Regions from separate parts of the Fervidobacterium riparium genome, predicted to be linked through region 1. Evidence: riboswitches for the same ligand, from Rfam matches in the RefSeq annotation. Region 1 holds a riboswitch; each other region holds the start of a gene.

What was found. A riboswitch is a leader RNA that binds a small molecule or an ion and turns the genes downstream of it on or off. The one in region 1 is predicted to bind cobalamin.
Region 2: another riboswitch for cobalamin. It lies ahead of IB67_RS06565 (ATP-grasp domain-containing protein); the one in region 1 lies ahead of cobT (nicotinate-nucleotide--dimethylbenzimidazole phosphoribosyltransferase).
Region 3: another riboswitch for cobalamin. It lies ahead of IB67_RS02145 (ABC transporter substrate-binding protein); the one in region 1 lies ahead of cobT (nicotinate-nucleotide--dimethylbenzimidazole phosphoribosyltransferase).

Annotation. Positions count from the first base shown of each region.
Region 1 is NZ_CP009277.1:1,166,133-1,174,208, forward strand. Features, by position in the region: gene cobO (cob(I)yrinic acid a,c-diamide adenosyltransferase) at 1-292, opposite strand, end outside; gene IB67_RS05355 (aminotransferase class I/II-fold pyridoxal phosphate-dependent enzyme) at 307-1,332, opposite strand; gene cbiB (adenosylcobinamide-phosphate synthase CbiB) at 1,329-2,255, opposite strand; gene IB67_RS05365 (adenosylcobinamide-GDP ribazoletransferase) at 2,299-3,033, opposite strand; gene cbiR (cobamide remodeling phosphodiesterase CbiR) at 3,054-3,704, opposite strand; gene cobU (bifunctional adenosylcobinamide kinase/adenosylcobinamide-phosphate guanylyltransferase) at 3,701-4,207, opposite strand; gene cobT (nicotinate-nucleotide--dimethylbenzimidazole phosphoribosyltransferase) at 4,204-5,280, opposite strand; cobalamin riboswitch at 5,351-5,542, opposite strand; gene IB67_RS05385 (Dph6-related ATP pyrophosphatase) at 5,723-6,373, shown strand; gene IB67_RS05390 (cobyric acid synthase) at 6,387-7,259, shown strand; gene IB67_RS05395 (beta-N-acetylhexosaminidase) at 7,250-8,076, shown strand, end outside.
Region 2 is NZ_CP009277.1:1,403,997-1,412,072, reverse strand. Features, by position in the region: gene IB67_RS06590 (redoxin domain-containing protein) at 1-858, opposite strand, end outside; gene IB67_RS06585 (thiamine pyrophosphate-dependent enzyme) at 855-1,685, opposite strand; gene IB67_RS06580 (2-oxoacid:acceptor oxidoreductase subunit alpha) at 1,687-3,366, opposite strand; gene IB67_RS06575 (2-oxoacid:acceptor oxidoreductase family protein) at 3,369-3,941, opposite strand; gene IB67_RS06570 (thiamine pyrophosphate-dependent enzyme) at 3,938-5,791, opposite strand; cobalamin riboswitch at 6,066-6,251, shown strand; gene IB67_RS06565 (ATP-grasp domain-containing protein) at 6,311-7,363, shown strand; gene IB67_RS06560 (succinate--CoA ligase subunit alpha) at 7,347-8,076, shown strand, end outside.
Region 3 is NZ_CP009277.1:479,640-487,715, reverse strand. Features, by position in the region: gene glnA (type I glutamate--ammonia ligase) at 1-1,263, opposite strand, end outside; gene IB67_RS02160 (FeoA family protein) at 1,536-2,027, shown strand; gene feoB (ferrous iron transport protein B) at 2,027-3,967, shown strand; gene IB67_RS02150 (hypothetical protein) at 3,964-4,374, shown strand; cobalamin riboswitch at 4,401-4,575, shown strand; gene IB67_RS02145 (ABC transporter substrate-binding protein) at 4,635-5,534, shown strand; gene IB67_RS02140 (FecCD family ABC transporter permease) at 5,537-6,541, shown strand; gene hflK (FtsH protease activity modulator HflK) at 6,627-7,553, shown strand; gene hflC (protease modulator HflC) at 7,550-8,076, shown strand, end outside.

The DNA.
Region 1 (8,076 bases):
TAACTAAATCGTATGTTCCATTGAGAATGAAATTTTTTACTTTTTCAAACCCTTTTTGAGCAAGTTCTATATCGATTTTATCAGGATTTCTTTTGATAAAGCAATCTCGTCCGAACTGTTCGATAGTAATGTTTGGGATATATCTTTCTACGTCAAGTTCGGTGTATTTCATACCCTTTATAAATTGCCCGATAAAAACATTCATACCTGCACATGCGGCTCTAAGTGCCTGGCCAAATGCTGCTGTTGTCTTACCTTTACCATTACCTGTATAAACATGCACAAACCCCATCATTATGCCTCCCATCATTCTTTTCTACATTCCACAAGTTTTTGAATTAGTTTTGCATTTTCATTAGCGTTCTTTAGTCCGATCCTTACAAAAGATTCCATTCCAAAATCGTACATAGTCCGCACGTGCATTCCATTATTGTTGATGAAATTCAAAAACTCTTTGGTATTATCAAAGCTGTTTCCAACCTTAATAACAAAGTAGTTTACACTTGAAGGAAAGTAAGCGTACCTTTGAAACCGTTCACGTTCTTGAGAGATATATCTCTGGGTTAATACCTTGAATTCAAGGAATTTGCTGTAATTCTTAATAATCTCTTGAATTGCAAGGTAACCAAGAGAACCAACGCCCCACGGACTTCGGTATTGTTTAAGAAATTCAGAAAATTTCTTGCTTTTGGCATATCCAATCCTTATTCCCGGATACCCGAGAATTTTCGTAAATGTTCTTATACGAATAACATTTTCAAAGTTGTCTAAATTATATTTTCCCTTTAACTCTTCGGATACAAAGTCTATAAAGGATTCATCAATTATGCATGTCACACCATAGTTTTCTAATTCCCGAACTAAATCATCGAGTTCTGCATAAATGCCCGTTGGATTGTTCGGGTTGCTCAACATGACATACATCTTTTTTCTACTCTTTGTTCTAATCTTTTTTGACAGCCGAAGGATTCGTTCGTAATCTAATCGACGGTTGTCAAAATCGACTATACTAACTTTATATATTTTGTTTTCATTAAATTGTGCAACGCGTTCGTATTCTCCGTAATTTGGAGTTGGAATGATTACCTCAGCATCTTCAAGCGATTTGAAGCCGATAATTTGCAAAACCTCAGTAGCTCCGGCGAAGATTTCGCAATCTTCACCAAAGACATTTTTAAAATCCTCTTCAAGCCATTCTATATAAGTGTATTTCGATGAGTACTCCTCACCAAGTTTAAATATACCCTTCAAAAAATCGGGTTTTAAAGGATTGATTGAAACTGAAAAATCAATTATAGTTTCTTTGTTTATTCCACCATGAAAAACGCTCATATGACGCCCCCAGCGTTGAGTAATATTCTCACTGCATAAGAAAGAAAGACTATGAATAACCATAATGAGCAAATGTTTTTATACAGCTTCAATCCACGCTTCAAATCACTCTTTTCTGGAAGTTTCCCTTCAAATCTATACATACCGATTTTTTCAAATCCAACGCTCAGTACGCCGGCAAACGCACTCATCGGATAAGTGCCGTTTATTTTCAATCTCCCGTAGAGCTTGATGTATTTGAGAGCATTACGAAAATTGAACAGTGAAATAATCAGTGCACTTAATCTTGCGGGAATGTAGTTTGCAACATCATCAAGCCTTGCTGGAAGTTTCCCAAACCATTCATACGTTTGATTTCTGTACCCAAACAGCGCATCGTATGTGTTAATTATTCTATAGACCACAGCACCAGGCAAACCGAATAGCAAAAAATAGAAAATGGGCGCTACAACTGAATCATTGAAATTCTCTGCTAAGCTTTCGAGTGCTGCCGAGTAGAGATGCTGCTTTGATAAGTTTCTTGTATCTCTGCTAACAATCATGGAAACATTTTGCCTTAAGATTTTTTCATCTTCTACATTACATCTTTCAACATGCGTATAAAGGCTCTTAATTGCAAAGGTTGATTTAGTAAGGTAAGAACACAGTACTATGTAGATAAGGTAATAATTAGATCTTAAACCAAGAACAAAAAATATTATGCTCAGCCAAAACGAAATTTCGAAAATTTCTGAGACCATTCCTAAAACAAATCTTTCGGAAGCGCTACTGCATCTTTGAGTGTGCTTGTCAAAAAACTTACTTAGAAATCCAAAGTATACAACCGGATGAATGGCTGTTGGATATTCTCCGAAAATTATGTCAAATGTGACAGCAATAGTTAGTGAAATTACATTATCAATTGTATTATCCCAAAGGAACATATAAGCACTCCCACATTGTTAGAAAATTTATTCACTATGTTTGTTAATCAAAAATTGAGAAAGCAAGTAAAATGAATAACTGTGCAATCAAACAAGTACCCCCAATGACATCGCCCGTAACTCCACCGATTTTTCTTTCGGATATTGAATTAACCACGATTGCTACACTGATAGCAATTAACAATGACAAAACGTATCCCACGTAGCTCAAAAAAATTAAAGGAAGCGTAAATAGGATTCCAACGAGATTTCTTTTGCTCGTTGGATAAAGTAATGCACCAAGCCCTTTGTTCTTTGCAGGTTTAGAGAAAAGAATTAAAAGAGTCATCGTTAATCGTCCAAAGACAGAAGAAAATAACAGAGCGTATGGTGGAACAAGAGAAAATAGTTGATAAAAGACGATAACGTATAACGTGCCATAAAAAACAGCAAAAGGTCCAACATTTCCTTTCGACATTATTTCGAGTCTTCTTTCAGCATTCGACTGGTTCAAAAAACCGTCGAACATGTCGAGAAGTCCATCAAAGTGAAAAAGATCGAAAAGATAAAAACCTGCTGCAATTGAAATTACTTTGACTAATAAACTTCCACCTACGTTGGGAATAAGCCTGCTTAATGTCGCCCCCGATAGATAGATACTTCCAATGAGGTATCCAACAATAGAGAAATATTTTGGTACTTTCCGAATATCTCCAGCGTCTAACTGATATCCCTTCATGTTAACGGGTATACGAGATATAAAGCTCAAAGCTATCATAAACTCTCTCACGAACACCATGAGAAGATTGCCCCCTGCAGCTATTTTGTTTTAAGAACAGTTCGCTCAAATAGTGTTATAGAGTCTATTAAGTCATCTAAATTGAAAATCTCAAAGCATATAAGACTGATTTCAGAGATTCTCCTTCTTCCTAAAAAGTTGATAACATCTTCAAGCGTTTTTTTATCAAGCTTTTCGTGGTCTTTTCCACTGTGCACACCCATCATGTGAATTTCGTTTATTTTATCAATCAACTCCATTGGGAATCTTTCACCAAGAAAATGGTGCCCAACATCAAAAGTCATCTTTTCGTAGGGCAAGACCTTTTCCTTCAAGTTCTCAACCGAAACATCTTTGCTTGCAACTTTAATAAACTCACTTATGCCATCTATTGGATGCACTACATAATTCAGAATTTCCAAATCTGATTTCCTCAGAAAATTGTAAGCACTAATCATGTTTTCTACATTGTTTGTTGGCAAGTGGACAGTATATTTCAGACCATACTTCCCGGTTAGTTTTGCTAAATATTTAGCTTCCTTTTCTAAAAGCTCCTTGGTTTCATCGTCCCATGTATAGACCAACAGTTCAACAAAGTCAACTAAATGTGCCAAAATCCTTGCATTCTCGTAGTATGTTCCAGGTATGACCCAAGAGGTGCTACCAATAAGTTGCTTGTTCGCTGTGCTCATCTTATCCTTACCTCAATCCCACTGAAGAGTACGTAAACCTCGTTTGATATGCCTGCAAGTCTCGAATTGAGCCTTCCAAGTGTTTCTGCGTACTGTCTTGCAAGTTTGTTTTCAGGTACTATTCCGAAGCCAACTTCATTTGTGACTATAACAACATCATAATCGACAGTCTCTAAGATATTGATCAGATTTTCAGTGTAGTTTTCCACGTCGTAATTGTAATGGAATAAATTGCCGAGATAAGTCGTAATGCATTCAATTAGTGCAACGTCATAACCTCCACTGAGCTTTTTTAATACTTTGTGTACTTCCACAGGTTCTTCGAATGCATCAAACAATGTTCCGCGTTCTTTTTTGTGCCGTTCTATGCGCTCTCTCATCTCATCGTCAAATGGTACACTTGTTGCTATATATGCCCTCTTAGAGTAGGGCTTTTTCAATATGTAATTTTGTGCAAACGTGCTCTTGCCAGATTTTACCCCGCCGGTTATCAATGTAATCATACAGGTTGGTCTTCTCCTTTCGAAACGTTCGCACTTTCAAAAGTCGCCATTTCTCGAATCATTTTGATCGCAGCTTCTATGATTGAAATGGAAAGCACAGCACCTGTTCCTTCGCCGAGTCTCATATCAAGATCCAGAATTGGTCTCAAACCAAGTTTATCAAGAATCACTTTGTGTCCCTTGACTTTTGATTTGTGTCCTGCGAATACGTAGTTCAAAACTTGCGAATTTATCTTCCACGCGATTAAAAGCCCTGCTGTTGTTGGGAAACCATCGATGATTACGGGAACGCCTTCCTCAGCTGCTTTGAGTATAAACCCAGCCATCTGTCCAATACAATATCCACCAACCTTCTGCAGAACATCAATCGGATCATTAGCGTCTGGGTCATTAACTTCTAAGGCATATTTTATCGCTTCTTTCTTTTTTCTTAATCCTTCTTCATTCAACGGTGTTCCAATATCTAAGATTTCGTCAAGCCCAAAGCCTAAAGCCACTGCTACTGCAGAAGCGGTTGTTGTGTTTCCGATTCCCATATCACCGACAACAAGTAATTCTGCTCCTTTTTCTATTGCTTTGTCGGCGATTTCAGCACCTTTCTCGATACATGCATAAGCTTGCTCTTTTGTCATCGCAGGTCCTTTAGTAAAATCTTTCGTACCGTAGCCTATCTTAGCTTTTATTAACCTTTTGTGCTCAATGTCTACGTCTACTTTGACACCTGAGTCAACCACAAAGACATCTGCACCAACGTGTCGAGAAAAGACGTTAATTGCAGCACCACCGTTGAGAAAATTTAGAATCATCTGATATGTGACCTCTTGCGGATATGCGGAAACACCATTTTCTGCTACTCCATGATCTGCCGTAAACACGTAAACTTCTTTCCTTTTTGGGAGCTCAGGGATAACCTTTCCTTGGATTAATCCCATCTTCAGGGCGATTTCTTCGAGATAACCTAAGCTTCCGACGGGTTTTGTGAGGTTGTTAAGTCGGTTCACTATAGCACTTTTCAGTTCATTTGAGAAGGTTGCATTAATGTTGAAATTCAAGCCTTTCCTTGTGATTTCCATAAACTTTTCCCCCTTTATATACTTTAGAAATTAAAAACAAATTTTCCCGTAAAGCCCGAGCTTTCGGGAAAAACAATCCCCATTTGCAAAGGTATCCCGGCTTGCGGATCACCCTACTCACCACGCCTTCCCAAAAGCTAAGCTTTCAGTGGCATATTGTGGTTTTCGTCCCCGCTTACGGTTGCTGGGCAGCCTCGGATTCTCACCGAAGTTCCCTTTGCAAAAGAGTGAAATCTATTTACTTTCAAAAAGCATTATACAATATTTTCAGAAATGAACAATCTTGACAATCGCACGATAACGAACATTAGAATCGAAAATTTGACAATAACTGTATTTCTCTATATTCAGCACTAAATATTGTACATATTTGCTTTTGACAATACTACATTTTGTTAACTATAATCTTTATAAGCAAAATTCTACGAATGGGGTGATAGTTTTGTTTGTATTTGCATCGTGGAGTGGAGGAAAAGATTCTGCCTTAGCATTGTACTATGGTATGAAAAAGTACGGTAAAGTTGATTGCCTTTTTACTATGCTTGATGAAGACTGTTCTTCTTCAAGAGCACATGGTTTTGGCAAAGATATACTTGAAAAACAAGCTTTATTAATAGGGACAAAATTGATAACAAGATGCAGCAGCTGGGAAAGTTATGAAGAGAACTTTCTTGATTTTTTAAGTAACCACGCAAAAGGAGGAATCGGAATTTTCGGTGATATTGACTTACAAGAGCATCTTGATTGGGTAAAAAGAGTTTGCAGCGTTCATAATGTTACTGTAGAAGAGCCTCTCTGGAAGAGGAAAAGAGAAGTGATTTTAGAAGAGTTCTCAAACTTGGGATTTAGAGCTCTGATTGTATCTGTAAAGAAAAACTTAGGTATTGATGAAATCCTTGGTAATGAACTAACGAACAGAGAGACACATAGAATTCTTGAAAAATCCGGTGTCGATATCTGTGGTGAGAATGGTGAATACCATACGCTTGTCTATGACGGACCAATATTCAGCTCTCCCCTTAATTTCTACGTTGAAGGGCTCTACGAAGACGACAATGCAAAGCGACTAAAAGTTAGAGCGAAACAACTTTAATGGAGATGATAATATGAAAAAAGGTTCATTAATGATTCAAGGTACATCTTCAGCGGTTGGTAAATCTATAATCACACTTGCGCTATGTAGATATTTTTCGAATAATGGTTACAAAGTCGCACCGTTTAAGTCTCAAAACCTCTCCTCTGTGTCGTTTACTTCCAACAGCGGTCAAATCTTTGCATGGGCTCAAGCGCTCCAAGCTTTTGGAGCTAAAACTAAACCAATTGAGGAGATGAATCCTGTATTAATCAAGCCGGTCGGCGGAGGATACAGTGAGGTATTTTTGCTTGGCAAGAGCTTGGGAAGATTACATTATACGGACTACAATCGGAGAAAAACATTTTTGTGGAGAAAGATTAGAGAGGCGTATAACACTCTTTTAGAGAAACATGATATAGTTATTGTGGAAGGTGCAGGAAGTCCCGTCGAGCTTAACCTTAAAAAAGGTGATATTGTAAACATGAAAGTAGCTAAGAGTTTTAATATACCAGTGCTAATCGTTGGAAATATACATCTTGGCGGAGTTTTTGCTTCACTATATGGAACATACAAACTACTATCAAGAGCTGAACAAAAGCTTGTCAAAGGATTCATCATAAACAAATTCAAAGGCAGTAAAGAACACTTAGGCGATGGACTGAAGACTCTTGAAAAATTGACTAAAGTTAGGACTGTTGGTATTGTTCCATTTATCGATCACCATCTTGAAGACGAAGACGATGCTGGAAAGAGTTCAAAAAACATTGAGAAAAACATGGACTCATCATCTTTCACAGATGAACTTGATAGTGAAATAGAATGTATATCAAAGATCATTTGCGATAATTTAGACATGGTTTATATAAAAGAACTTCTATTTAGGGGGGATAGAATATGGAATTAATTCTCATACCTTATCCAAAAGTTGTGAAACAATGTAGCGGTTATGTTGGGCTTGGTACAAGGATTGCAACGACTTTTTATCAGGTTGCTCCAAACAGTGTTGATAAGTTAACAAAATTCTTAGGACAAGAACTAAGAAGATTAGGATTCGAATTATCAATGGATAGAACTGAAGCTTTGATACTTAATTTGTCAGTAAATCCAGACGTAGTTGTAGATCAACAAGGGTACAAGATGTTTGTGGAAGAGGAAATAAGCATTTACGCTAACGATGATGTTGGGCTTTTTTATGGCGTCCAGACACTCTTACAACTCTTCAGAAATGTGGCAGAGACTAAACAATTACCAAAGTTGTACATCCATGATTATCCTGACATACTGAACCGCGGTGTAATGCTCGACATCAGCCGAGATAGAATACCAAAAATGGATACGTTGAAAGTTTTAGTTGACAAATTATCTCATTTGAAAATAAACCAACTACAGCTCTACATGGAACACACATTTGCATACAAGAACCACAGAGTTGTTTGGGAAGAATATTCTCCATTAACCGCCGAAGAAGTAAGAGAATTAGATGAATATTGTAAAGAAAGACACATAGAGCTCGTGCCGAACCAGAATACTTTTGGCCATATGGCAAAGTGGCTCATACACGACGAATACAAATATTTAGCTGAAGCACCAGATGGTTTTGAAACACCATGGGACACTAAATTTCTCCAACCATTTTCGCTTTCTCCCGCTGTTCCCGAATCTATCAAACTTGTTGATGAGATTTTGCAGGAACTCTTACCAAATTTCTCGAGCAACAAAGT
Region 2 (8,076 bases), 240 kb from region 1:
AACAATTCCATTAATACCAAATAGCTCCTTTACTTTAATTGGGTCGTATCCTGCAACAGGATGTGCGATAAGTCCCATCTGTGTTGCTTGAGTTAACAAGAACCCTACGGCCGTTCCCGTGTCAAACAACGAATAGTTCCTTCTATCGCTGAGCTGACAGCCGAGTTCGTCGTCAGTATATACTATTATCATGACTGGTGCGTGTTTCATCCAGTAATTTCCTTCAGAGAGCGCAGTATGTAGCTTTTCGAGGTTCTCCTGACTCTTTACGACGATAAATCTCCATGGTTGCTTATTCATGCAAGATGGTGCGAGGTGTGCAGCTCTAATCAATTTTTCAATCTTTTCGTCATCTACAGGGTCGGGTCTTACACCTCTAAGTGCCCTGCGTAGCAATATACTATCGTTAATTTCATTATCTTCTTGTATAATTTTCCTGTATTCCTCGAGTACCTCCTCCGCATGCCCATTCACACTAACTTTCAGCCATTCTTTTCTTATCCTGCCCCATGGATCGACTATGAACGTTGAGCGAATCAATTTTCCGTCTTTCGCCGCACCGAATTGTTCAGCCACAGTTTTTTCAGGATCAGAAAGTAGCTTAACTTTTAATCCCTTCTTTGATTTAAAACTCGATATTGCGTTGCAACTGTCAGGTGATATACCAACCACGTTTCCGTTGAATTCATCTATTAGTTTTGTGAAGTCCAAACCTTCCATAGTACAACCCGGCGTGTTCGCTTTTGGGTAGAAATAGACAACTGAGTACTTGCCAAGCAAGTTCTTCCACGAAAAATCGTTTCCGTCCTCATCTTTGAGTGTAAATTGAGGGATTAATCTGTACCTCGACTCTATCATACCTCTAACCCCCTCAATGCAACTGGTGTCTTATCATTTTTGTAGGGCGCGAGCTGTTCTTCAAAGACTGGTTTGTTTGGATTCTTGTATATGACTCCAAGAGCGAGCTTTGAGGTATCCGTTGCTATTCTAAAAGCGTGTTCCCTATCGGTTGGGTCATAACTGTCAGGCAGCAAGTATGTGTTCTCTCTGTACCACTGATATGTGTTGACTTTGTTGAACGTGACACAGGGCTGGAGTATGTCTATAAGGGCATAGCCTTTGTGCTTTATAGCCATTTTGATGAGCTCAACGGTAAGCTGGAAATTTCCAGAAAAACTCCTTGCAACGAAAGAAGCATCCAACGCGACAGCTACAGCGATTGGATTAAATGGGTCTACGTAAACTCCGTCGAATTGCAGTGTAGTCACTTGTCCACGGGCTGTTGTCGGTGACGCTTGCCCTTTTGTCAAACCATATATCTGGTTGTCGTGAACTATATTCGTTATGTCAGGGTTCTTTCGTATCGTATGAATAAAATGGTTTCCTCCTTCTCCGTATGTACATCCATCACCACTTTCGGCGATGACTACAAGATTAGGGTTGACCATCTTAATCGCAACTGCGGCAGGTAAAGACCTACCATGCAGTCCATTGAACATGTTCGCCTTTACATACTGCGGCATCTTCGCAGCTTGGCCAATTCCAGAGACCAGTACAACTTGAGTTGGGTCAAGTTCCAGCTGTGCCAGGGCAGTTTTCAATTCGTTTATAATACCAAAATTTCCACAACCTGGACACCAGGCTATATCAGCATCTGGAATATCGTATATCTTTGGTTCGAACATATTACTCAACCTCCTTGGAGAGTGTTTCAACAAGTTCTTCTACAGAAAATGCAAATCCATCGTATTTCAGTATCCTGTTACTCGTGTCTATTCCAAAAGTGAGTTTAACCAAGTCTGCAAACTGACCAGTCGCATTCTGCTCAACGAATATTACTTTCTTGGCTTTTCTCAAATACTCTTCTGCGATTCTTGGTACAGGATAGACTTGTGAAAAATGTAAGAGTGCAACTTTTTCATTTCCCATCTTTTCGAGCGCTTCGCGAATTATCAACTGAGTTGAGCCCCATGCGACGATAAGGTAATCATAATTCTCATTTCCGAACAACTTCGGTGGTACGGCATCTTCCAACAACTTTTTGCCTTTCTTCAACCTCTTCTCAACCATTGTTTTTCTGACCTTAGCGCTCTCGGTTATGTGTCCGTATTCATCGTGTTCATCGCTGTCGACCCTTACTAATCCTTTACCGTAACCCGGAATACTTCTTGGAGAGATTCCATCTTCGGTTAGAAGGTAGCGTTTGTAATTCTCATCACTCTTCACTACGTAGCGTTCTATCTTTACTTCTGGCATTTCCTCCACATTGTAGAACGAATCGAGGAAGTATTCATCGGTGAGAATAAAGACTGGAACTTGATATTTATCCGCGATATTGAACGCTTTTGCACTAAGTTCATATGCTTCGCACAAGTTGCCAGGAGCGTAGATGACTCTTGGAAAGTCTCCATGCCCTGAGTAAAGCACCAGATTCAAATCTCCCTGTTCAGTCCTTGTCGGTAATCCAGTAGCTGGACCAGGTCTCTGACCAAGATGGACAACGATAGGAGTCTCTATCATTCCTGATAAACTTATCGCTTCTGTCATAAGTGCGAAACCACCGCCAGATGTTGAGACCATAGCTCTTGCACCTGCATACCAAGCTGCGATAGCCATGTTTGCCGCAGCAATTTCGTCTTCAGCTTGGTCAACCAATATACCGTACTGGTTTGACAATCTTGAAAGTTCGGTGAATACCGTAGTGGCAGGCGACATCGGGTATGAAGAGATGAAGTTACAACCACCTGCGATGGCACCCTTAGCCACTGCTTCTGAACCGTTCAAGAGATACTGTTTCTTAACCTTTTCGTTTGGCGTTATCTCGAATTTCAAACCAAGTGACTTACCAATTTCGTAACCTTTAAGCGCTGCGTTGACATTACCTTTCACAACTTCTTCATTTTTCTTTGAGAAATAGGCGCTGATATTCTTCACCAAAGCATCCTCGCTGGCGTTAATTATCCCTGCCAAGACGCCGATGGCGACAGAATTCTCGTAAATCTTATTCCCAAAACTCTCAGCTATCTCTTCGAACATGAGCGGTATCGAGTTCTTCTCTTTTTCCACATATCGCCCCTCTCCGATGATAATCGTCTCTTCTGTAATCCTTTCTCTCAGTCTTTCAATTGCATTATCGTTAAGTGGAACAAGTACGTCGATTCTGTTCACAAAAGCCTTTACAGGTTGTGATGCTATCCGGATTTCAGTTGAGTTGTTTCCGCCTCTTACTCTCGACATGTACTCTTTTGTAGCGAATACATGAAAGCCAGAGTCTTTAGCAACTCGTGTCAATATGTGCTCGACAGCTTGAATTCCCTGACCAGCCGCACCGCTCAGTACGATTGATATCTCATTTCTCTTTTCCATACTTACATCGCCTCCAATATACTTTCAAAGACTTTCTTGTTTGATTCAAAAACTTTTTCATTCATCAGATCCTCCATAGCTTTTAAATAGTGTTCGGTTTTGACATTCGGTATCAAATTATTCTTAGCTACGACTGCCAGTAATGATATGTTTTGCATCCGTACATCCGGCAAATTGTACTTAGCTCTGAAGAGTTTAATATTCCGTTCTCTTGCGACGATTTCTAATTCTTCATTTTTCAATTCTCCTTCTCTTCCCAGTCTGACAGGTAATGGTTGCCACGATGTATCATAATAGACCAACGTACCACCGTCTTTTAGGTAATTCATAGCTCTACCTGCCTCATGCCTTTCAAGTGCTAAGACTAAATCAACATCACCTGACATCGTCAGTGGAGAATTAACGTCTCCGATTCCTATATGCGAAGACACGACACCACCTCTCTGAGCAAGTCCGTGTGTGTCAACCCCTATGCAATTTTGCCCGCTGTAATCTATTGCACGTATGAGCACTTCGCTGAGAAGTCCTATTCCCTGCCCGCCGACACCGATGAGATAAATATCGAATTTTCTCATTTTGTATCACCACCAACTTCAAATTTCTCGAGTTCAAGCGCACCTGAAGGACAAACAGGAATACACGAGCCATCACCAATACACAAGTCTTCATGTACGAAAATACTCCCGTCATCTGCAATTTGGAACGACGGACATGCGAATTTGGAGATACAAACTCTTGCAAGAGTACAGGCATTTGTAACCTTCATTTGCGGTACCTTGACAATACCCTTCCGTCTTCTTTCCCTTGTGAATTTCAACATACACGGGTGCTTTGCTATGACGACGTTGAACTCCGGCGTTGATAGCGCTGTCTTCAAAATCTCTTCAAGTTTATCTTGTTGGTAAGTGTCAACTTCCCATATTTGCTTTACGCCAATCGCTCCTAAGATGTTCCTAATTTTCATTGCCTTTCCTGGATGGTCTTGGTGACCGGTCATGGCTGTTGTACCGTTTTCCATAACAACGAGTGTAAAGTTATGCCTATTGAATACAGCATTTATGATTCCAGGAATTCCTGCATGGAAGAATGTGGAATCGCCAAGGAAAGCCACGATTTTTCTCTCAGTGTTGAACAAACTCAAACCCGAAGCAGTACCAGTTGAGTGCCCCATCGAAAGTAGCACTTGTCCGACGTTGTATGGTTCTAAGAATCCCAACGTGTGACAACCGATATCTGCAACCGATATGTCATACTCGCGGAGGATTTTAGAAAGCACGTAAAAGACAGGTCTATGACCACAACCTGGACAGAGTTGTGGTGGCCTTGAGATGCTTCTAACTCTATATTCTGGAACTTTAATTTCTCTTACCAATTCAGGTATGAATTTACTCATTACTTTGAATACCTTTTCCGGTGTGTATTCGCCAATCCAATCTTCCATATCTTGTTTTCCGACAATCTTCACGTTTATACCTTCCTCGAATGCAATCGCCTTAACTTTTTCCTCGATGAAATCATCGAGCTCTTCAAGTATTTTGATCACCTTATGTGACCTAAGAAACTTTACGATTGCCTTTCGTGGGAATGGATATACCATTCCGAGCCTCAATATGTCAACTTTGTTTTTATTATCACCGAGTACATCGAGCAGTGAAAGGTAAGGTAACCCTGCGGTTATAATTCCAATCTCGCTACCGTTGTTTAAAATGTACGCGTACTTTTCGGAAACTTCTTCCCACTTCCTCAATTTTTCCAGTGCACGCCTCTTCATAACTGGTACGTTTTGCCCTATTGGGATGTACGGTCCAAGATTTTTGGGGTCAAACCTATGAGGTGTTAATTCGGTTTGTTTGTAAATTCCAAATTTGACTTTTTGCTTGAAATGGGCTGTGTGGGTTGTAAGGCGGAGGATTACAGGAGACTTGAATTCTCTTGCGTATTTAACCGCTTCGATGAACATGCTATAAACTTCTTGAGCGTCTTTTGGTTCAAACAAAGGTGTATATGAAAGTCTTGCGTAATGTCTGTTATCTTGCTCGTTTTGAGAACTATTCGCACCCGGGTCATCGCCTATTACAACAACCATACCCCCTGGTATCTCCATCATGCTTAACTGTACAAACGAATCAGCTACAACATTCATACCTACGCTTTTGAAAAAGACACACGATGTGTATCCATTCACCGCCGCACCGAAGGCGACCTCAAGGGCTACCTTTTCATTCGTGGAAAATTCGAAATAAAGCGGGGACTTTTCTTTTGGAAGTAGATTAATCGTTTCAGCTATCTCAGGTGTTGGCGAACCAGGGTACGATGTAACTACTCTAACGCCACTTTCAATCATTGCTCGCACTATCGCTGTGTTGCCAATAACAATCTCTGAAAAAGGTTCTTCTTGGAGTAATAATTGACCCAAGTTTTTCATACAACCACCCCTTATCTTCACTTTCTAATAAAAAGAGTCCGAATATAACTAAATTAGGTGTAACTTATTATAACATAAAAAGATAGACTTTGTCTACATATAAATTTTATATCGTTTTTTGAGAAATAGTGAATATAGTATACAGAAGATTTAAGATGAAATTTAGAAAAACAGTTATTTAAATCTTTATAATTTTCAAAATTCGACTATTGGCAAGTATTGAAAGTTTCATCAAGTCACCATATGATATTAGTGAAAAATCATACTGAATCTAAATATCCCCTACCTTAGAGGTGCGAAAGCTTAAAAGGGAACACCGGTGCGAATCCGGGACGGTCGGGCCACCGTGAGTGGGGACGAAACCTGCACAATGCCACTGGCTAATTCTCAAAAGGCTGGGAAGGCGCAGGGAGTAGGATGATCCACAAGTCGGGAGACCTGCCTTTAAGGAATGGGCGCCCCAAAAACCACAGATTTTTGGGGTATTTTTCTTTGAAAATTTTAAGGGGAGGCGAGAGTATGAAAGTGCAAGAGTACGTTGCGAAGGACATTTTGAGAGCCGAAGGAGTGGGAGTTCCGAAAAGTATTCTGATTCTTAGAAATTCAGACTTACAAGACTATGTAGAAGCACTAAAAAAATTAGGATTTCCTCAGGTGGCTAAAGCTCAAGTTCTTGTAGGCGGAAGGATGAAGGCTGGAGGAGTGCTTGTTTCAAAAACCATTGAACAGGCAATAAGTAATGTGAGTAAGATTATGGACAGCGAAATAAAAGGTGAAATTCAGGAAGGGGTTCTCGTTGAAGAATTTGTTCCACACGAAAGTGAACACTATATTTCGATAACGATAGATAGAAGTCTAAGAGACATCGTTTTTGTATATTCGAGTCATGGAGGAATAGATATCGAAGAGTTTACGAAGACTCATCCAGAAGAAGTTGTAAAAACAAAAAGAGTAAACGATTTACCACTTGAAGTAAGAGCTTTTGCAAGAAGACTTTATGACATATTCGTTAAGTACGACCTGACACTGCTTGAAATAAATCCGTTCGTTGAATCTAATGGTTATTACTACGCACTTGATGCTGTTTTCCACGTGGACGACAGCGCGCTCTACCGTCAGTGGTGGGCGGGAGAGTCTTCCGTGGAAGATTCTTTCGTGGTACTCGGCGGTGACGTTGGTGTCATCGGTTGTGGAGCAGGTATCGTCATGGCCACAACAGATGCACTCACTGAACACGGGTTCAAGCCAGCGAATTTCTGCGATATCGGCGGTGGTGCAACGGCTGATACACTTTACAGTGCGTTGACAAAGGTGCAAAAGATAACAAACAAGGCTGTACTGAACATATTCGGTGGAATAACCGACTGTCTTGAAATTGCAAAAGGAGTTACCGAATTCAAAACCAAAAATCCGGGTTTTGAGATATACATAAGACTTTCAGGAAACAATGAAATACTAGCCAAAAAGCTTTTAGAAGAGAGTGGAATCGTATCAGCCAATGACATGAAGGAACTTATTGAATCTGTAGATAGGAGAGTTAAAGGAGTGAGAAGAGATGTTGTTCGCGAATGAGAGAGTTTGTGTATATGGAGCTACTGGAAAATACGGTAGTTATCATCTCAAAAGAATGCTCGAGTACGGTACAAATGTTGTCTGTGGCGTGAGTAAAAATAGGATAGTGAAATCGATAGAAAACATTCCAGTTGTAGTATCACTCGAAGATTACGTTTCCAAATTGGGACCAGTAGATACAGCTATTCTTTTCGTGCCTGCACCAAGTGTCTTGGAGGCGTTTCAAGATGCTGCTTCGAACGGTGTAAAGAACTGCGTGATTATAACCGAGCATGTTCCAGTACATGACACATTGAAAGTTTTAAAACTTGCGAAGTACCAAGGTATAAATGTTATAGGTCCGAACTGTCCGGGGGTTATACACCCATTAGAAAAAGTGAAAGTCGGAATAATGCCAGAACGGTATTTCAAACCCGGTAAGGTGGCGATTATCTCAAGAAGTGGAACGTTGATGTATGAGACAGCAAAATACCTGAGTGATGGTATTGGAGTAGCGGTTGGATTAGGACTTGGCGGAGATCCAGTTGTTGGTACAAATGTCTCAGAGGCGTTTGATACTGTAAAGAAATTGGGGTATGATAAAGTCTTAGTGATAGGCGAAATCGGTGGTGAAGATGAGATAAGTGGTATTAAACACGCTCTTAAGATAGGTTTTCTTCCGAAAGACATAGTTGCTTTCTTTGCAGGGAGGCATGCACCGGAAGGAAAGAAAA
Region 3 (8,076 bases), 690 kb from region 1:
CCATTCTCTTTCTTTTAATGTCAGGAACTTCTCCCACACATGCTCTCCCAATACTTCCCTTACTAACTTGCTCTTTTCTGCTTCGATCAGTGCCTCTTTAAGATTTGCTGGAAGTTTGTTGATACCTCTTTTTTGCTTTTCCGCTTCTGTCATCTTGTATATATTCTCCTCAACTGCCATAGGTGCCTCTATTTTATTCTCTATACCGTTTAATCCTGCTGCTAAAATAACTGCGAATGCGAGATAAGGGTTACATGACGGATCCGGTGCACGGTACTCGAGCCTTGTAGCCTTTCCCCTTGCCTTAGGAATCCTTATTAAAGCGGTTCTGTTACCTTTACTCCATGCTATGTTTACAGGTGCCTCGTATCCAGGAACCAATCTCTTGTAGCTGTTAACAGTTGGATTTGTGACAGCGGTTATCTCACGTGCGTGTGCAATTAATCCACCAATAAAGTACTTCATAGTTTGAGAAATACCATCAGGCGCAGTCTCATCGTAAAAAGCGTTCTTCCCATCGAGTGTGAAAAGACTCATATGAACGTGCATACCGCTTCCATTTACGCCAAAGAATGGTTTAGGCATGAAGGTTGCATAAAGATTATTCCTAATTGCAAGTGTCTTGATAACAAGTTTAACGGTTTGGACATTATCAGCAGCAACAATAGGCTCTGCGTATCTGAAATCAACTTCGTGCTGAGATGGAGCAACCTCGTGGTGAGTTGTTTCGACATCAATTCCCATCTCTTCAAGGTGCACTGAGACTTCCGTTCTTATGTCCTCGGCTATATCTACCGGTAACAAATCGAAGTAGCTTCCATTATCGAGAAATTCGAAAACCGGTCTTCCATTCGCTCTTGGAAGGATAAAGAACTCCACCTCTGGACCTGCGTATGGAATGAACCCCATCTTCCTCGCTTTCTCTTCCACAAGTCTCAATCTGTATCTCGGGTCACCCTCGAACGGTGTTTCAGGATTGTTGTACACATCGCAGATAATCCTTGCACTCCTTCGTCCGTCGAATGTCCACGGCAGCATTGCAACGGTTCTCAAGTCTGGTTTAAGATACATATCTGATTCGTGTAGCCTTGCAAAACCCTCAACTGATGAGCCATCGAACATAATACCTGAAGACAATGCACTGTCAATCTCATCGGCAGGTATTTCAACGTTCTTCATCGTCCCGTTGATATCCGTGAACTGTAACCTAATAAATCCTACCTTGTTCTTTTCAATAAATTCGTACAACTTCTCCTTACTCATCTCCATACTCTTCCCCCCACTTCGTATAAATTGACTTACACTTGTGAAACTTTAAAACACCTTCTGTAATTAGCAACAGGACACAATAACGCTCATGCAAAAGTATACTGTTATTTTAGCACTATAACTTCCCGTGGTCAACAATACTTTTTATTAGAATGGATTTGAGAAAAAATTCTCAAAAATTATTGACATCATTACACTCTTAATGTATCATATTATTGAGATTGATTCTCAATTTCTTTAATGATAATTGAAAGTGGGGGTGAATTATGAGATTATCAGAAGTACCTGTTGGTGCAGAAGCGATTGTTGAAAAGGTTGGTGAATCTGAAATTTCTCCAAGACTGAGAGCTATAGGTATCTTGCCTGGAGTGAGCATAACAGTTATCAGGAGTGCACCGATGGGTGACCCACGCATGTACAAAGTGTTCAACAAGATAATAACACTTAGGCAATCAGAAGCTGAGCTGATTGAGGTGAAGCTCCAGCAGGAGAGCTCTTTACCACTTTCATACGTTGCCCCCGGAGAATACATCGTCAAAGAACTGAGAGCCGGGATTATGGCAAGAAGATTCTTTGAAAAATGTGGTATAGTTGAAAATTCAAAGCTCTTGTTACTACCAGACAGAAGGGTGAAGACACCTACTGGTCTTTATGACATAGGACTTGGGAAACTCTCAAAGATCTATGTTGTACCAGTCAAAGATTACAAGATGACAGAATCTCTACAGGTTGAAAAACGTCAGGAGTGTGGTAAGTAATGGTCATAACAGTAGGACTACTCGGAAATCCAAACGTAGGAAAAACAAGCCTTTTCAACAGGTTGGTTGGCGCGAGGCAGTACGTCGCCAACTGGCCCGGTGTTACGGTATCGAGGATAGAAGGTGCCACAACGTATGAAGGCTACACTCTTCATTTTGTTGATTTGCCTGGCGTATACACACTGACAGCCACGTCGATAGATGAAAAAGTGACGAGAGATTATCTGCTCTTTTCTCCGCCAAATGTGACGGTAGTAATAATCGATAGTATGAGCCCTGAACAGGGATTGTTTTTACTCCTCGAAGCATTAGAATTGGAACTCAACGTCGTTGCGGTGTTTAATGCGATTGACGAGGCAAGAAAGGGCGGATACAAAATAGATAAAGCCGTACTCGAGACATTTCTGCGAGTGCCCGTTATCCTTACGTCAGCTCACACCGGGGAAGGTATTGATGAACTTAAACAGAAGATCGTATCTGCGTTTAAAAAACCCACAAGACCTTTATTAATAGACTACGGAAAAGAGGTCGAAGAAAGGATCTCTGAAGTAGAAAAGTGCGTGATGGAAGGTTTCAATAAAAGATTCACTGCCATAAAAGTTATCGAAGGGGACAAGTTCGTATCTGAGTTTTTGAGCAAAGATTGTCAAAAACAGGGCCAGTCTGAAGAACTTCAGAGTTCAAATATGAATAGCAATCCTGAAAAGTCAGATGACTCACTTGCTACAAAAATACCTTCGATCAAGTACGAGTACATAAACGACGTCTTGCAAAAGGCTTTCCAGAAAACCGACAGCGCATTAACGGTTACTGAGGCTCTGGATCACGTACTGACTCATAGATTCATTGGTATCCCGATATTCCTCGCGCTTATGTACCTTGCATTTAATTTTACCTTCAAAGTCTCCGAACCCCTTGTCGGACTTCTTGAATTCTTATTCGGAAAACTTTCAGAAATGATTGGCTCGGAAACGATGCTTTCGTCGCTTATTTCTCAAGGCATAATAAATGGCGTAGGAAGTGTTCTCGCGTTTGTCCCGAGTATCTTCGCACTCTTCTTCGCACTTGGAATAATGGAGGAGAGTGGGTATCTACCAAGGATCGCATTTTTGATGGACAGAATTATGTATTCGCTGAGGCTCACGGGCCGTTCGTTCATGACTCTCTTACTTGGTTTTGGTTGTAACGTTAGTACAGTTATGGCAGCTCGCGGGCTTTCTGACGAAAGAGAAAGAGTTACAACAATTTTAGTTTCGCCATTCATCAGTTGCAGTGCGCGAATTCCCGTATACCTTTTAATCATAAGCGTCGCGTTCCCGAACCATAAAGCTGAGGCATTCTTTGCTATATACGTACTGAGCCTCGTTTTGACAGCTCTCTCGTCAAGAATCATAAACAAGGTTGTACTAAAAGGACAAAACGTTCCGCTTGTCATGGAGTTGCCAAGGTACAGATTTCCAAAGATTTCGAACGTTGCTACGTACATGTGGAACAGAGGAAGGCACTTCTTGGAGAAAGCAGGAACGATAATATTCGTATCAAGTGTTGTAATTTGGGCACTTAGTTACTTCCCTGATCCAGCAAACATAGAAAACAGCTACGTTTCGATGCTTGGTAAGTTTTTGCAACCTATATTCGCACCTCTTAACTACACTTGGCAAATAGTTTCAGCGCTCATATTTGGCGGTGTTGCTAAAGAAGTCATTGTATCTTCTCTGTCTCAGTTTTACGAGAATGCGTCTAATATTCACTTAAATCCGGTCGTTGCTGCTTCGTTAATGGTATTCGTCCTCGGATACATGCCGTGCTTTGCAACACTGGCTGCAATAAAAGGTGAAACGAACAGCTGGAAATATACAGCGTTTGCAGTGATATATAGCCTAAGCATATCTTACATCTTAGCTTTCATCACATACACGATCGGAAGGGTGATCATATGAGAAGCCTGAACAGGATGTTGTTAACGATGCTTGTGTTATCACTCATCACCTTCATATCGTATCTTCTTAGTGACGAGATAATATTCTCACTCGTTATACTCAGCTTTTCAATGGTCTTTTTCTTCGGATTTCGCGAGTATGGCACGGCGAATTACTCATTCAGAGTCGCACATCTTTACGTAGGGAGCATTTTGTTTTCAATCGCCGCAGGTTATGTTCTGCTCGCGTACTTGATATCTTTTTCGAATCTGATAATAGGCGATGAAGTATACAAGCTCAGCCTTGCCGACGCTATACTTTTCATCACAGGCATATACAGCGTGATAAACGTCATATACATAAAAAAGACAGCTTTAAGAACAGACGTTGGGATACAGAAGAACGAAAAGGGCAGTTGCTGTAGCTAAAAGGGTGTAGTATAATACGAAATAAGAATAACCTCCCTTTACACACTCAAGGGAAGACCGGTGAAAATCCGGCACGGGGCCGCCACCGTAAGTGGGGACGAAACCTGCAAAGTGCCACTGGCTAATTCTTAAAAGGCTGGGAAGGCGCAGGGAGTAGGATGATCCACAAGTCGGGAGACCTGATGTGTAGAGGAAGGTATGCCATCCACCACGACGCCTGGGGATGGCAACAAATTTTTGCAAAGAGGGAGGGTTTTGCTATGTTTAGGTCTGGAACACTGAGAAGGTTTTTAGCACTTTTTGTACTCTTAAGCACTGTCTTATCCTTAGCGATAGCAGTCGTAGACGATGCTGGACGTATCGTTAACATCCCGATGCCACCAAGAAGGGTAGTATCCGCAGCACCGAGCGCAACAAGATACTTGCAGGCCCTTGGACTTGAAAACAGAATAGTTGGAGTCACAGCATGGGATAATTACAGAAAGGCTGAAAACATCGGAAACATGGTACCACTGAACATTGAAAAGATTTACTCGCTAAAACCAGATATTGTGTTCACATTTGGCGGATTCCAATTTCCAGAAGTTGAGAAACTTGAGAAAGCAAATCTTACTGCATACGTTCTCAATGCAAACACATTGACTGATATCATAAAGGCCGTTGGACAACTCGGCGCAGTTTTTAACATTAAGGCTAAAGCTGACAAAATATCACAAGAGTTAAGAGACAAGATGGCTGAAATGGGACAAAAGACATCAAAAATACCATTAGAAAACAGGCCAACTGTATTCTTCACGATAACAATTCCAGATGAAAAAGCCAAAGAGCTCTGGACCGCTGGTACTGGTTCATATGTGAACGAGCTCATCGTTATCGCTGGTGGAAGGAACATAGCGGCTCCTTATTCAGGAAACAACGGCTGGCTTTCAGTCAGCTGGGAATGGCTTGTTAAACAAGATCCTGATGTTATTGTCATTGGCGGTTATGGAGATCCAAAAGAAATTGAAAAAACAGTGAAGAACCATTCAATAATGAAAAACCTGAAAGCAGTTAAGAATGGAAAGGTCTTTGTAATTGACGGAGACGAAATTAGTCAGGCAGCACCTCATGTTTTTAAATACTTGGATATATTCTACAACTTCTTCTACGGAGGAAAATAATATTGACTAAGTTAAGGGTTCTCTTAATCAAGACAGGGAGATATCTTCTCCCTGTCCTTTTCTTATTTGTTTTTCTCATCAATATCTCTTTTGGGACGGTATATGTTAGCCCAATCAAAGCCATAAAATTAATAAACTCAGACTCTCCAGAAAGCTACATGCTCTGGCACTTAAGACTTCCGAGGGTCTTAATGGCAACGCTCACAGGTTCAGCACTGGCACTTGTAGGTAACATATTTCAAGCGATAATGAAAAACCCACTTGTTGACCCATATCTTATCGGAACGTCTGCTGGTGCAAGTTTCGGTGCTCTTTTAGGCATATACTTCATTGTCAACTCTATCGCTCACGTGAGTATACCAACAATGAGTTTCATATTCGCAGTAGTAGCATCTATGCTGGCTATAGCACTTGCGAGAAAGGGCAACATAGTCCCTACCGTACATTTAGTCCTAAGCGGTGTACTCGTGAGCACTATGTTCTCGGCAGGGAGCATGCTCCTTTTGAATATAGCGAATAGATCACTCGTAACAGGCCACGTCTGGCTTTTTGGTTCTTTTTCCGGAATCACATTTACTGATATTGTGCTACCAGCAATTTCTTTAACAACTCTTGCCGTACTATCGATGATGATGAGCAGACAGCTCGATGCAATGGTACTTGGCGAGAAAGAAGCGAAGAGTTTGGGAGTCAATGTTGAGCTTCTAAAATGGCTCTTTTACTTGCTTGGTGCGTTCGTTACCGCAGCTTTCGTTTCAAAAACAGGAATTATAGGATTTGTTGGATTGATAGTCCCGCACATGGCACGAACGTTAGCTGGTCCGAAACACAGGAACAACATCGTTGCTACCATTCTCTTAGGTGGCATGCTCATGTCAATCTGCGATACATTAGCCCGTACATTGCTCAACCCCGTTGAAATCCCTGTTGGAATAATCACCTCCCTCATAGGTGCACCGTTCATGTTCGTTCTGCTCAAATTGAAGAACGGCAATAAGAATTTCTGAGCGTTCTTCAAGAGTCTTTCACACCTGCTTTTTTCCAAATGCGTGGTATAATGATTTTGAACATACAAATAGAGAGGTGACAAACATGAGCACCAAAAGAAGTACTATCTTGCTAACTATTTTAATCGTACTTGTAGTTATTTATTTTGGTACGGGGGTCTATCAAGTTGGTCCTTCAGAAGTTGCTTTAATCAAGACCTTTGGAAAGTACTCACATACCACAGGACCTGGTATACACGCACACGCACCTTATCCATTCCAGTCGCACGTCATAGTCGACGTTCAGACTGTGAGGAAACAGGAAATTGGATTCAGAACGGTGAGACCAGGTCAATATGCCAGCGAAGAGGAAGAAGCCCTGGCTCTAACAGAAGATGGAAATATTGTCTCAGTTGAGGCAGTAGTTCAGTTCCGAGTAAGTGATCCTATCAAATTCGCATTCAAGGTTGATAATCCTGAAGCGCTTGTCAAATTCTCTACAGAATCCGCGTTAAGAGAGCGCATCGCAAGAAGGACCGTTGATGAAATATTGACTGCTGAAAGGGATACAGTCTCTTCGGAGGTCCGAGAAATAGTCCAAAAACTTCTCGACAGTTATGACGTAGGAATCTATGTGATTAATGTACTGCTCCAGGAAGTTGTTCCGCCTGCTCCAGTGATTTCTGCTTTCGATGATGTAAACAACGCCAAGCAAGATAAGGAAAGATACATCAACGAAGCTTTAAAATACGCAAACAACCTCATTCCTAAGGTCGAAGGTGAGGCTAAGAAGATAATCCTTGAAGCGGAAGCATATGCACAAGAGAAGATTCTCCAAGCCACCGGTGAAACACAAAGATTCTTGAGCATCCTCAACGAGTACAAGAAAGCTCCAAAAATCACAGAAACAAGGCTCAGAATAGAAACACTCGAACAGGTATTGCCAAAAGCGAGAACTATAATAACATTGGATGATTCTCAAAAAATCACGTTCCTCAATCTCGACAACCTGTTAGGTGGTGGTTCAAAATGAAAAGGATTACGACAATAATTTCTGTAAGCATTTTCGCAGTAGTGATATTAATTCTGGCAGCTTTATCGCTGTTCATCGTAGATCAAACTCAATATGCCATAGTGTTGCGATTTGGAGAGATAAGACGCGTTATTTCCGAACCAGGCATATACTTTCGTTCTCCATTCATCGACAACGTCGTTAGGCTGAGTAAAAGATACTACATCTACGATATTCCTGTTGAAAAGATAATATCGCTCGATAAGAAAACAATGCTTGTAGATTCATATGCGATATGGAAGATCTCAGACCCCAAGAAATTCATCGAATCGGTCAAAACACCAAACTTAGCACTATCAAGAATAGACGATGTTATCTACTCTGGCCTGAGGAACATACTCGCGAAGCTCAATTTCGACGATATAGTGACGGGCGAAAGGCAGTACTTGTCGGCTATAACTAATTTTGCCCGAAAGAACCTCTCCGAATTTGGCATTGAAGTATTGGACGTGCGAATTAAACACACAGACCTTCCAAAAGAAAA